Regions from separate parts of the Arthrobacter sp. SRS-W-1-2016 genome, predicted to be linked through region 2. Evidence: predicted binding sites of a transcription regulator. Region 2 holds the regulator's gene; the other holds the start of a gene.
What was found. Region 2 encodes LexA, which represses DNA repair genes until DNA is damaged. Its sites were predicted from a motif close to TCGAACANNTGTTCGA; they were not measured.
Positions count from the first base shown of each region.

Region 1: a site for LexA is predicted at 2,693-2,708, ahead of BMF89_RS01615 (shikimate dehydrogenase). Genes of this name have one in related genera too.

Region 1 covers NZ_MTPV01000006.1:10,210-14,627, reverse strand. Annotated here, with positions in the region: gene BMF89_RS22690 (hypothetical protein) at 1-929, shown strand, start outside; gene BMF89_RS01620 (IclR family transcriptional regulator C-terminal domain-containing protein) at 866-1,678, opposite strand; gene BMF89_RS01615 (shikimate dehydrogenase) at 1,747-2,634, opposite strand; gene BMF89_RS01610 (MFS transporter) at 2,777-4,105, shown strand.
Region 2 covers NZ_MTPV01000014.1:42,484-46,901, reverse strand. Annotated here, with positions in the region: gene BMF89_RS03360 (ATP-dependent DNA helicase) at 1-1,295, shown strand, start outside; gene lexA (transcriptional repressor LexA) at 1,340-2,089, opposite strand; gene BMF89_RS03350 (LysM peptidoglycan-binding domain-containing protein) at 2,448-2,807, shown strand; gene BMF89_RS03345 (histidinol-phosphate transaminase) at 2,899-4,017, shown strand; gene hisB (imidazoleglycerol-phosphate dehydratase HisB) at 4,061-4,418, shown strand, end outside.

The sequences.
Region 1 (4,418 bases), on a different contig from region 2:
GGTGCACCTCTGCCGTCGGACTGGGCCGTACAGGTTCCCACTGTTTCCAAAGCCTGGAACCCGGCTCGAGTCGCACGCTTGTCGGACACCCTTCGACGCGCAGCGACGAATTCCGCACGCGGTGGGCCGCGCACAATGTCCGCTCCCACACCGCCGGCACCAAGACTCTTCATCACCCGATCATCGGTGACCCGGTGAGGTTCGTTCAGTCTCCCTTGTGGCTGACACGCACCTTTGCGGCACGTGGCCATAACGGTATTTGTATCCCGATGGAGGTGCCGGAGGGAGATCTTGAGGTCGTGATGGCGGGCCTCACCGCAACGCCGAATGTGGATGGCATCCTTGTCACGATGCCGCACAAGTTCGCCGCCTTGGAGCACTGCGCCACCAGCTCCGCGCGGGCCAGGATGCTTGGGGTCGTGAGTGTCATCCGGCGCAACGCGGACGGCACCTGGCGCGGGGACGTGCTGGACGGGCTCGCCTTCGTCAAGGCGCAGCAGGACCGCGGCGCCCGGATTACAGGGGCCCGGGCGCTTCTTGTCGGCGCTGGTGGTGCGGGAAGCGCTATCGCTATCGCGCTTCTTGAAGCGGGTATTGGCCAACTAATCATCCACGATGCCGACGAGGCGCGCGTGGCCGGGCTTCTCGAGCTACTCGCAGACTTCGGCAACGGACAGGTGAGCACCGGCAGTCCGGATCCCGCAGGATGCGATCTGGTGCTCAACGCGACTCCCATGGGAATGGACGTCGGAGACCAGCCCCCGGTCGACGCGACTCTGCTCACGGCTTGCGACGGCGGGCGAAGGGAAGGGAAGCGGGTTGCCGGGCACGCGGAATGGCGGGAGGCTTACCTTGGTGTGGCTGGTCAGCGGGGTTGGTTCGGGCAAGCGCTTGGTTTCATTCCCGGATTCGGGGGGCGTCCGCCATAGTCCCGGCCGATTTGGTAGGCAGCTTCCTGCAGGAGGGGAACCACGGTCTTTTCGACTTCGTCGGTGGTGGCCCGGTGGGATTGGAGGGATACGTTGACGGCTGCGACAATGTCGTTTCCGCGCCGGACGGGCACGGCGACGCCACGCAGTCCTTCCTCGAGTTCCTGCGAGACCATTGACCAGCCCTTGGTTCGGCTCAGGGCTATCTCGGTGCGCAGTTCCGCGAGGCTTCCGACTGATCGCTCAGTGAAGCGCTGCAACTGGACCGAGTCAAAGTAGTGTTCCAATTGCCCTTCGGAGAGGCCTCCCAGTAGTATCCGCCCCATGGACGTCGCCCACGCGGGGAATCTCGTGCCGACGGTGATGGAGATGCTCAAGAGCCGTGGCGACGGCACGCAGGCCACATAAACGACATCGGTTCCATCGAGGATGCACAAGGACGTTGTTTCGTTGAGTTCGGCAGCCAGGGATTTGAGGTGCGGTTCCGCGATCTTGGGCAGCGCCAGGTTGGCCAGGAACGACTGGCCCACGTCCAGCGAGCGGGGAGCCAGCTCGAAATAGGGGCCGTCGGCCCGCAAATACCCCAAGTCCGCAAGGGTCAACAGGAACCGCCGGGCGGATGCCCTCGTGATGTCCACCTGTGACGCGATCTGGGAAACGGTCATCCGGGGATTCTCCAGGGAGAATGCGAGGAGGACGTCAAAGGCTTTGGCGACCGACTTCACAAAATAGGCGGGATTCTCCGACATGGACTTCCCTTCCTTCGTTGCGCCCGTACCTGGACCCGACGGCAACCGGCGCCGGACAGCAGCTCCGATTATATAGGCCCGACGGCGGCGCTTCCGCCGTGGATCGTTGCGAGCGTGCGCTCCAAAAGCAAGCCGGTCTGAGGCGGCAAGCCGAGAACAGGAACCATCGCCGCTGCCTGTTCCCGCAGGTGGTCCCACCCGTCCGCGTAGCGCAGTCCCTGTTCCTTTGCGCTGGCAATGCTGGCAGTGACGTGCTTTGCGTAGACGAAGTCGTACACCATTGCGTCGTCAGCGAGGCCGGCCATGCCCCAGACCGGGCCGTCCTGCCGGTTCTTTCCAAGAGGTGTGGCGTTGACTATGAGCGAAGCCCGAAGCGCCTGGCGTTGGGCCCCGTCCCAGGTTGTCTCACTGGCGTCCATGCCCAGGCGCGCGGCGAGTTCGAGCAACTGGCGTGATGCCTCCGAATCCCTGTCCGCAATGCTCACGTGATCGACCCGGTCCTTTAAGGCGACAAGGGTTGCCCTCGCAGCGCCTCCAGCTCCGAACATCACGGCGTGACGTTCGGACCGATCTCCGTGCAGGGCAGTGACCGCCGTGATATCCGTGTTGTGCGCTTCGAGTTGCTTCTCATGACGCACCAGCAGATTTGCCGCGCCACTGAGCCGGACCGGATCCGTGACGGTCTCGCCGGCACCGGCCGCCCATTGTTTGTGGGGCATGGTGACGTTGGCGGCCACGACATCGGTCTCAAGCAGCTTTGCGCGGACCTCGGCCATGGAGGCTCCGGCAGGCACATCCCATGCCTCATAGCTCCAGCCGATTGTCATTTTCCTCAAAACCGGATTCCAGAGGTCCGGCGACATGGCCTTTGAAGCCTCGGATCCTATGAGAAACAACCGTCTCGCGGACGTGCTGGTTTCCACGCTGGTGCCTTTCCGTTGATGTGAAGATGGCATGCGCAGTAGCCATTGTGAGGCAACTCACTCATGCGCTACCATGTTCAATAATCGCATATCGCACAGTTGTTCGCAATGCGCACAATTTGATCAATCTCTCCATCACTAAATCCTTGTCTTTCAACGCGGAAGGACCCTCAGAATGACAAACCTCGAAACGCCGTCAACAGCGGATGTGGCCCTGCGTCGACTCAAGCGCGCCAGGAAAGCGGCCCTCGCCGGGTTCCTTGGCGGGGCGCTGGAGTACTACGACTTCTTCATTTACGCCACCGCGGCATCGCTGATCTTCTCGAAGATCTTCTTCCCGTCCGGTGACCCGACCATCGCTCTTCTGGCTTCCTTCGCAACTTTCGGGGTTGCCTACGTCGCCCGGCCGTTCGGTGCGGTGGTATTCGGCCATCTCGGCGACAAGTTGGGCCGGAAAAGCACCCTGGTCCTCACCCTGGTTCTGATGGGGTCCGCCACCTTCCTCATCGGTGTGCTGCCCGACTTCCATTCCGCCGGCTACTTCGCGCCCGCGCTCTTGGTGTTGCTGCGCCTCCTGCAGGGACTTTCCGCCGGTGCCGAAACCGCGGGCGCTTCGGCGCTGACCATGGAGGAAGCGCCCGCCGGGCGCCGCGGCTTCTTCGCCAGCTTCGCCATCAGCGGCATCTCCTTCGGCATCGTCCTGGCTTCCCTGGCCTTCCTGCCGGTGGCCGCAATGGGCGAGGCCGAGCGGCTCGCCTGGGGCTGGCGCATCCCGTTCTGGCTCTCCATCCTGGTCCTGATCGTCGCGTTCCTGGTTCGTCGATCACTGGAAGAACCCGAGGTCTTCGAGGAAAAGCACGACCACGGAGAACTGGTCAAACTCCCGTTTGCCAAAATGTTCTCGACCCACCCGGCACAGTTCTTCCAGGTTGCCCTGATGTCCTTCGAAACCGTCACCAACACCTTCATGCAGTCCTTCGGTCTGGCCTACGCCGTGTCCGTCGGGGTCCCCGCATCGACGATGTTGTGGGTCAGCATCGTCGGCAACGTCCTCGCCGCCGCCACTCAACCCTTGATGGCACGTCTTTCGGACACGTTCGGGCGGCGCAAGATCTTCATCAGCGGTGTCCTCGGATCCGGCCTGATGATCTTCGCTTATTTCTCGGTCATCGCCACGGGCAACGTCCCGATGATCTTCCTGACCAGCACCCTGATCACCGCGGGCACCTACGCCATGTCGAACGCCGTCTACCCCGCCTGGTTCGCCGAACTCTTCAACGTCAAGGTCCGCTACTCCGGCATGGCGATAGGACTGCAGATCGGCATCGTCTGCGCAGGCTTCACGCCCCTGCTTGGCACCGCCCTCGTCGGCGCGGTATCAGCAAACTGGGGTCCCGCCGCCTGGATCGTCGCGGCCTCCTCGGTCCTTGCAGTGCTAGGCGCACTGTGGGCCAGGGAAACAGCCAAGACTCCGCTGCGCGAGCTGGGAAACTCCGTCCCCTAGCCAAGTTTCCGGGGTGGGGCTACATCGACCGGTCCCACCCCGAGGTTATCGTCGGCCAACTCGGCCGGGCCCTCGGGACAAGCGTCACAGTCTTCCTGCTCCTGTCCCTGCTCACGATGGGCGCCCCAGTTGGCTGTACCCATCGCAGACAGGGCATGCTCGCGCGTTTGGGGCGGGACCTGGTCGTCTTCCCCTCATCGTCCCCACCGATGGCCGGTCCGCCGGCCGGGAAAGTGGCGCGACTCCAAGCGTTGAGCGTGGGGCGAGCATGGACGGGTTGTTCGTGCAGCTCTCAGACGTGCGCAGGTGCGAA
Region 2 (4,418 bases):
CCGAGTACGACGTCGTAGTGGTCGACGAGGCCCACGAGCTCCAGGACCGGGTGACCGGTGCCGTGTCCGGACAGCTGTCGGTGGCGATGATCCATGCCGCGGCCTCGAGCGCCCGCAAACATACAGCCATCACCGTGGACGCGCTGAACGCCGCAGCCGACCGCCTGGAACTCGCGATCATCGGTGCGCCGTCCGGCCTCCTGCCCAACGGGCTCAATGATGAACAGCTGGATTGCGTGGACCAGCTCCGGGAAGCGTGCCGTGCGGCGCTTTCCGATTCGAAGGGGGATTCGTCCAACGCGGTCGACGGCGGACGCCAGCTCGCGCGCTCACGGCTCATGCTGATCCTTGAGTTGTGCGAACGGCTGCTCTCCGCCCGGGAAAACCGGGAAGTCGTGTGGTTGTCCCGGAACAGCACCTTCGATCCGCAGCAGGGCTACACGGCGCCTGACGAGGATTCGCCGGCGCTCATCAACATCGCGCCGCTCAGCGTTGCCGGACGCCTCCGGGAAGGTCTCTTCGCAGGCCATACCGTGGTCCTGACCTCCGCCACCTTGGCCATTGGCTCTGCCTTCGAGGCCACCGCCGGCGGGCTTGGCCTGACTGGCCAAGGCGCCCCGAGCTGGACCGGCGTGGATGTCGGCTCGCCGTTTGACTATCCGAAGCAAGGCATGCTGTACGTCGCCAAGCACCTGCCCAAGCCCGGGCGCGGCACCTCGCCCGAGGCGCTCGACGAACTTGAAGAACTCATCAAAGCCTCCCACGGCGGAGCGTTGTGCCTCTTTTCGTCCCGCCGTGCAGCGGAGGACGCCGCGGACGCGATGCGGTCGCGCCTGGACGTGGACATCCTGTGCCAAGGCGAATCGACCATGGCCGCGTTGGTCAGGCAGTTTGCCGAGGAAGAGGACACGTGCCTGTTCGGCACCATGTCCCTCTGGCAGGGCGTCGACGTTCCTGGCGGTTCCTGCCGGCTCGTCGTCATCGACCGGATCCCGTTCCCTCGTCCGGACGATCCCCTGATGACGGCACGATCACGCGCGGTCGCGCAGGCCGGGGGCAACGGTTTCATGGCAGTGTCCGCGACGCACGCGGCCATCCGGCTGGCCCAGGGAGCAGGCCGCCTCATCCGCTCAACGGGGGACAAAGGCGTGGTGGCAGTACTGGATTCACGGCTTTCGACGGAACGCTACGGCAACTTCCTCCGGGCAGCTTTGCCGCCCTTCTGGCCCACGACGGACCGTTCAGTGGTGCGCGGTGCGCTCGAGCGGCTTTACGCCGAGTCGGCCAACGCTTAAAGCGGGCGCGTCCGGGCTCGGGCGCGTCCTAGAGTGGGCGCGTCCTAGAGTGAGCGCAGGACCGAGACGACCTTGCCCATGATGGTGGCATGGTCACCCAGGATAGGCTCGTACTGCGTGTTCTGGGGGAGCAGCCATGTGTGGCCGTCGCGCTGACGGAAGGTCTTGACGGTGGCTTCGTCGTCCAGGAGCGCGGCCACGATGTCGCCGTTGAGTGCGTCGTTCTGCCGCCGTACCACCACCCAGTCGCCATCGCAGATAGCGGCGTCGATCATGGAATCACCGGCGACCTTCAGCATGAAGAGCTCGCCATGGCCAACCAGCTGGCGGGGCAGCGGGAGGACATCTTCAACGGTCTGGTCGGCCAGGATGGGTCCACCGGCAGCAATGCGCCCCACGAGGGGAACCATGGCCGTGTCGCTGGCACTCGCGAGCTCCGTGACGGCCAGGCCGCCCGCGCTCCGGAGTTTCGCCGGAGCCTCGACGCCGGGAATGACCGAGCCTCCGTCCAAGGTCAATGGCATGAGGACTTCCATCGCCCGCGGACGCTTGGGATCGCGACGGAGATAGCCGAGCTTCTCAAGTTGTGACAACTGGTGCGTGACACTGGACAGGCTGGCCAAGCCAACCGTGTCCCCGATTTCGCGCATCGACGGCGGATAGCCATGATCGTTCACTGAACGCTGGATGGTCTCCAGGATTTTCTTCTGGCGGACGGTCAGGCTCTTGGGGGCCTTCTGTGGCTGCTGGCTCCGCGATGAGGCCGACCCGCTGCCAGTGGCTTTCGCTGCCATGTTTGCCAACGCCTTCCGTTCCGCCCGTCCGCCGCTGAGGCGCTTGCCGGGACTGTCGGCCTGAAATGTCAGACCCTCCTGTTGCACTGATTCAGTGCTCGTTCCTTCACTCAAACGTAGGGCAGGCACAGGCGTTTATCAAACATTTGTTCTAGCGAGTCTCGACATCGTTCGTTGATAAGTGCTAAAAATGTCTTAGCAAGGTTCGAATATGTGTTCTATAAAAGTGCTGCGAGATCCGGGTGTTCGTTCGAAGACATGGACGAACAATCGGCTTGCAACGCACTGACTGAAGGCAAGAATTGGCAGCCGCACCCAGAGATTCCGGAATGCGGCATTGTTCAGAAGGGCTCAGCTCATGTCCGCAATCACCATCACCCACACCCCAGGCCGCAGTGCGGCACCGGGCAGGCTTCGCCTGACACGCCGGGGCCGTATGGTCTTCTTCGGCCTCCCGGCAATGCTCGTGGTTGCAGCGCTGCTCAGCCTGGCGGGATTCCTGAATTCACCGGCCAAGGCTGCTGACTCCGCCGCCGAGCTACAGCCCACGTCCAGCACGAGTGTCACGGTTCAAATGGGCGAATCTTTGTGGGGGATTGCAGGGAAGGCGGCGCCTTCCCGGGATCCTCGCGATGTCGTAGCCGAGATTATCCAGCTGAACAACCTGCAGGACGGACGCATCGTACCGGGCCAGCAACTGTTCATTCCTGCCACCTGAGGGCACTTTCGTCCCGGGTGGCAGCCCGCCTGAACGGGCGCAGGGCCGTCACAGTTTCAGGGCATCCGCCGTGGCACCTTAAACTGTCATGGTGAGTGAGCAGCTTGAGCGACTTGACCGACTTCCCCTACGGACCAACCTCCGCGGCCTGAGCCCGTATGGCGCGCCGCAGCTTGATGTCCCGATTTTGCTCAACGTCAACGAGAATACGCATGGCGTTCCGGCCGATGTCCAGGCGGCCATCACCGAAGCGGTGGCGGCAGCCGCGACCGGACTGAACCGCTATCCGGACCGTGAGTTCACTGAACTGCGCGAGGCCTTGGCGGAATACCTTGGCCACGACCTCGCTGCCGAGAATATCTGGGCGGCCAACGGTTCCAATGAAGTGCTACAGCAGATCCTCCAGGTTTTCGGTGGCCCCGGACGGTCCGCGCTCGGGTTCCCTCCCACGTACTCCATGTACCCCCTGCTGGCCAGCGGCACCGACACCGCCTACATTGCGGGTGTTCGCGGCGATGACTACGGACTCGATGCAGCCTCGGCCGCCGCGCAGGTGCGCGAACTCAAACCGAACGTCGTGTTCCTTTGCTCGCCGAACAACCCCACCGGCACGGGACTTGGCCTGGATGTTGTCGAAGCCGTGTACGAGGCAGGCGAAGCAAGCCAGACAGTCGTGATCGTGGACGAGGCCTACCACGAGTTCGCCCACGATAATACGCCAAGCGCGCTGACGCTCCTCCCTGGCCGGGAGCGCCTGATCGTCTCCCGGACCATGAGCAAGGCCTTCGCCCTCGCCGGTGCACGCATCGGCTATATGGCCGCTGCCCCCGAGGTCGCCGACGCGATCCGCCTGGTCCGCCTTCCCTATCACCTCTCCGCCATCACCCAGGCGACTGCGCTGGCCGCCCTCCGGCACCGCGAAGCCCTCATGGCCGACGTCGAAGACATCAAGATCCAGCGCGATCGCATTGTCAGCGAGTTGACCCGCATGGGCTTCACCCCGGCCGCCTCCGATTCGAACTATGTGTTCTTCGGCGGAATCGAAAACCCCCATGCCCTGTGGCAAGGCCTGCTGGAGCGTGGAGTCCTGATCCGCGACGTCGGCATACCGGGCCACCTCCGGGTGACGGCAGGCACGGAGCCGGAGACCACGGCCTTCCTTGAGGCGCTCGAAGCCTTGCTGGACGGCCAGGCTCCCTCACCGGCCTAGACTTGGACAAGCCCCACCACACCTTCCTCCTAAGGACATATCAATGAGCGAAAACGGCGCCAGCACGGCGGCCGCCCGGACTGCACGCATGGAACGCACCACCAGTGAGTCCTCCGTCCTGGTTGAAATCAACCTCGACGGCACGGGAGTCTCGGACATCAGCACCTCAGTGCCGTTCTATGACCACATGCTGACGGCGCTCTCCAAGCATTCGCTCATCGACATGACCGTCAAGGCGACGGGAGACACCCACATCGACGCCCACCACACGGTGGAGGACGTTGCGATCACCTTCGGCGAGGTCCTGCGCACCGCGTTGGGCAACAAAGCCGGTATCCGTCGCTTCGGCGAGGCCACGGTTCCGTTGGATGAAGCGTTGGCCCACGCCGTCGTCGACGTCT